DNA from 2 places in the Vogesella amnigena genome. Region 1 is predicted to be linked to the other one. Evidence: predicted binding sites of a transcription regulator. Region 1 holds the regulator's gene; the other holds the start of a gene.
The links. Region 1 encodes HrcA, which represses chaperone genes, less so after heat shock. Its sites were predicted from a motif close to ATTAGCACTCGNNNNNNNCGAGTGCTAAT; they were not measured.
Positions count from the first base shown of each region.

Region 1 (2,466 bases):
GCGTAGAACTTCAGCGCGTTACCGCCGGTGGTGGTTTCCGGGCTGCCGAACATCACGCCGATCTTCATGCGGATCTGGTTGATGAAGATCACCAGGGTGTTGGTGCGCTTGATGTTGCCGGTGAGTTTGCGCAGTGCCTGGCTCATCAAACGGGCGTGCAGGCCGACGTGGTTGTCGCCCATTTCGCCTTCGATTTCCGCCTTCGGCACCAGTGCGGCCACCGAGTCGACCACGATGATGTCCACACCGCCGGAGCGCACCAGCATGTCGGCGATTTCCAGTGCCTGTTCACCGGTGTCCGGCTGGGAGATCAGCAGGTCTTCCACCGATACGCCCAGCTTCTGCGCGTATTGCGGATCCAGCGCGTTTTCCGCGTCGATGTAGGCGCAGGTGCCGCCCAGCTTCTGCGCTTCGGCTACCACCTGCAGACACAGTGTGGTTTTACCGGACGATTCCGGGCCGTAGATTTCAACGATACGGCCGCGCGGCAGGCCGCCGACGCCCAGCGCCAGGTCCAGGCCGAGCGAACCGGTGCTGATCACCTGCAGGTTCTCGGTGATCTGGTTGTCGCTCATGCGCATGATCGAGCCTTTGCCAAACTGCTTTTCGATCTGCGCCAGTGCTGCGGCCAGGGCCTTGCTCTTGTCTTCGGCTGCCATGCTTACTCCATTCGTTCAAAACGGCATATCGGGAAGGTTTTTTTGATTATGTACGTTTTCATGCGGCGTGCCAAATAAAAACGCAATCAACGATGTATGCGCGCCACACTGCATGGCGGCAGACAGGGAACCTGGCGGCGGATTATCGCACAAATCATCAGGGGGCCAAGTCGGGGCCGGCCGGGCGGCCAGTGTCATCCGGGGCTTTTGGGATAGGTGACTGCTGTGACAGAATGCCGATCATGCTGAACGAACGCACGCAACATCTGCTCAAGGTACTGGTCGAGCGCTATATCGCCGACGGGCAGCCGGTGGCATCCAAGACCCTGGCCGCGGTTTCCGGGCTGGAGCTGTCGTCGGCATCCATCCGCAACATGCTGGCGGAGCTGGAAGACATGGGCCTGATCGCCTCGCCGCACACCTCGGCCGGGCGCATTCCCACGCCGCGCGGCTACCGGCTGTTTGTCGACCGCCTGCTTACCGTACAGCAGTTGGCCGCACCAACGCTGGCCGAGCTGAAAAGCGGTATCCAGCCGGACAGCCCGCAGCGCGTGGTGCAGGCCGCCTCGCAGATGCTGTCGGAGCTGACGCAATTCGCCGGGGTGGTGATGACGCCGCAGCGTGCCGACGCCGCCTTCCGCCAGGTGGAATTCCTGCGTCTGTCCGAGCGCCGCGTCCTGCTGATCCTGGTGACACTGGATGGCGACGTGCAGAACCACCTGTTCCATACCGGCCGCGATTACACGCCGGGCGAGCTGGTGGAGGCGGCCAACTTCCTCAACCAGCATTACGCCGGCCAGCAGCTGGACAACGTGGCCAGCCGTGTGGAAACCGAGCTGCGCCAGCTGCAGGGCAATATTTCCGAGCTGATGGCGGCGGCGATCCAGTTCGGCCGCCAGGCGCTGCCCGGTGGCGACGATATCGTGATCCGCGGCGAGGGGCGGCTGCTGGCGGTCAGCGATTTTTCCAGCGACCTGTCGCGGCTGCGCGAGCTGTTCGATACCTTCCAGCGCAAGACCGAGCTGCTGCAGCTGTTGGAGCAGAGCCGGCGCGCAGCCGGCGTCAGCCTGTTCATCGGCGAGGAATCCGGCGTGGTGCCGCTCGACGATTGCAGCGTGGTCGCTGCGCCGTACCGGCTCAATGGCCAGGTGGTGGGCACGCTGGGCGTGGTGGGGCCGACGCGCATGGATTACGAGCGGGTGATTCCCATCGTCGACATCACCGCGCGGCTGGTATCCAGCGTCCTCAATTTCAATGAACAGCCATAAGCCGCAGCGGCTTGCGGCCAACCTGCAGGAGCAAGCAATGCTTGTATTGCGCCGACTGGCCCTGGCGGCCATGCTGGGCTGCGTTTCCGCCGCCCAGGCCGATGTGGCGCTAATGATGCGCCCGGATGTACAGCGTTTTATCGATGAACAAGTGGCGCAAGGCGGTGTGAACCGCGCCGAGATGGAAGCGGTGTTCGCCAATGTCGAGTCCAAGCCCAACATCATCGCCGTCATGGACAAGCCATCCACCGCGCGGCCGTGGTACCAGTTTCGCCCCAATTTCTATAGCGAACGCCTGATGCAGGAAGGCGTGGCGTTCTGGCAGCAGAACGAGGCGGCGCTGCAGCGCGCCAGCGAACAGTACAAGGTGGAGCCGGAAATCATCGTTGCCATCATCGGCATCGAAACCCGCTATGGCCGCGTTACCGGCAACTACCGGCTGGCGGATGCGCTGTCCACGCTGGCCTTCGATTACCCGCGCCGCGCCGAATTCTTCCGTGGCGAGCTGGCCGAATTCTTCCGCCTGGCACGTAGCGAGA
Region 1 covers NZ_JBHRYH010000012.1:197,672-200,137, forward strand. The annotation lists gene recA (recombinase RecA) at 1-659, opposite strand, end outside; gene hrcA (heat-inducible transcriptional repressor HrcA) at 902-1,927, shown strand; gene mltB (lytic murein transglycosylase B) at 1,965-2,466, shown strand, end outside.

Region 2 (2,466 bases), on a different contig from region 1:
GCATTTTTCCTGTTCTGCTGCCGGCAGAACGCACGGGCATTGGCCGTGCCGGTAGCTGTGCAGCAAATCAGGCGTTGATCACGTCACCGCTGGCCAGTGCTGCTTTCATCTTGCCCAGCGCCTTGGCCTCGATCTGACGGATGCGCTCGGCGGAAACGCCGAATTCTGCGGCCAACTCGTGCAGGGTGGCGCCACCATCGTCGGCCAGCCAGCGCGCTTCGATGATGCGGCGGCTGCGCTCGTCCAGCGAGGACAGTGCATGTTCCAGCCCTGCGCTTTGCAGAAGATCCAGCGAACGGCGCTCCAGCGCACGCGTGGGTTCGTCGTGCGAATCGGCCAGCCAGTCGATCGGGGCAAAGCCCTCGTCGTCACCGTCGTCGGCCATCAGGGCGATGTCCTGGCCGCTCATGCGGGTTTCCATCTCGCGCACTTCTTCCGGCTTTACACCCAGCTCCTGCGCAATGTCGAAAGCTTCCTTCTCGCTCAGCGCAGACAGGCTCTGGCGCATGCTGCGCAGGTTGAAGAACAGCTTGCGCTGCGGCTTGGTGGTGGCAATGCGCACCAGACGCCAGTTGCGCAGGATGAATTCGTGAATCTCGGCCTTGATCCAGTGCACGGCGAAGGAGAACAGCCGCACGCCGCGAGTGGGTTCGAAGCGCTTTACCGCCTTCATCAGGCCGATATTGCCTTCCTGGATCAAATCAGCCTGTTGCAGGCCATAGCCGGAGTAGCCGCGGGCAATGGACACCACCACGCGCAGGTGCGACAGCACCAGACGCTTGGCTGCATCCAGGTCACCATCCTGCTGGTGGCGCGTAGCGAGCTCCAACTCTTCTTCCTGCGACAGCATCGGAATGCTGTTCACGGTCTGGATGTACTGTTCCAGGCTGCCGTTGGAAGAGAGCACGGGCAAGGCAATTGCGGTCATAAATGGCTTATCCTCAAGAAAACCTGAACTGATGTTAGCACTCGAGTTATGAGAGTGCTAGCTGCAAGCAGTTCCCGATTGATGATATTTTTTTATGTGCTTCATAGCCTTAGTGCGGTCTGGCGCGGCGCAGATGGTGGTCTGCCGCCAGGCGGGCGCCAAGCAGGCATAGGGCGATGCTGCTGGCGGCAAGCATGCCCAGTTCGAACATGTTCAGTGCAGCCAGCTGGATATTCTCGCCATAAAGATTGGCAAACTGGTTGATCGCTGGCGCGGCCTGCTGCACGAACAGGGTGGATATGCCCCAGCAACACAGGGTGCTGAGCATGCCTACCCAGAAGGCGTGATACAGGAAGGGGCGGCGGATAAAGCTGTCGGTGGCGCCAATCAGTTTGGCGACTTCGATTTCCTCCTGCCGGGCCAGGATCTGCATCCGAATGGTGTTATGGGTAATCAGCACCAGGGCGAGGCCGAATCCGCCGCCCAGGAACCATGCCAGCTTCACCGCAAGGTCCAGCAGACCGTGCAGACGGCGTGCCCAGGCGGCATCAAACTGGGATTGCTCTACCATGGGCAGGCCGGACAGCTCCTTCTGCAGCATGTCCAGCTCCTCGGGGGCTACCTCGGATTTGGGGGTGACAATAAAGGCATCGGGCAGCGGGTTGCCTTCCAGCCCTTCGCTGATGCCGGTCAGCCCACTGCGCTGTTCCAGGTCGTGCAGCGCCTGGTCACGGCTGACAAAGCGGAAGCTGGCCACCCGGGGGTGGGCGCTGAGGCTGGACTGCACCGCGGCGATATCGGCCTGTTCGGCGGACAGTTCCATGAACAGGGTAATTTGCGGCGCGGCTGTAAGCTTGCCGACCCAATGCTGGATGCTGCCGGCGGTCAGATACAGGCTGACCGGTAGTGACATGGCGATGGCCAGCATCAGCAGGTTGAGCAGGTTGCCAAGCGGTTGGCGCAGCATCTTGCGCAGCGCCTGTCTGGCATCCTGCCAGTGCAGGTAGAAAAAGTGCTTCATGAGGCGAATTGTCCCTCCCGCAGCCGAATGATGCGGCGTCCATAGTCTTCCATCAGGCTTTCGTCATGTGCCGAGATCAGCACGGTAACGCCAACCTGATGAAAGGATTTGAACAGTTCCATGATGTCCAGTGCGTAGGCGCGATCAAGGTTGGCCGAAGGCTCGTCGGCCAGCAGGATGCTGGGGCGGTGTACCACGGCGCGAGCGATGCACAGTCGCTGTTGTTCACCGCCGGACAGGCGCACCGGCATGACTTTTTCCTTGCCGGCCAGGCCAACCTTGTCCAGCGCGGCGCGTACGCGACGGGCGGCGTCGCGGCGGTCGAAGCCGATGATGTCCAGCGGCAGCATCACGTTATCGAACACATTGCGGTCGAACAGGATCTTGTGGTCCTGGAACACGATGCCGATATGCTGGCGCACATAGGGCAACTGGCTGGCACGCAGCCGGCTCAAGTTCTGGTTGTTCACCAGTACGCTGCCACTGGTGGCGCGCTCAATGCCGGCGATCAGCTTGA
Region 2 covers NZ_JBHRYH010000021.1:72,442-74,907, reverse strand. The annotation lists gene rpoH (RNA polymerase sigma factor RpoH) at 68-928, opposite strand; gene ftsX (permease-like cell division protein FtsX) at 1,038-1,949, opposite strand; gene ftsE (cell division ATP-binding protein FtsE) at 1,946-2,466, opposite strand, start outside.
Region 2: a site for HrcA is predicted at 962-990, ahead of rpoH (RNA polymerase sigma factor RpoH). Genes of this name have one in related genera too.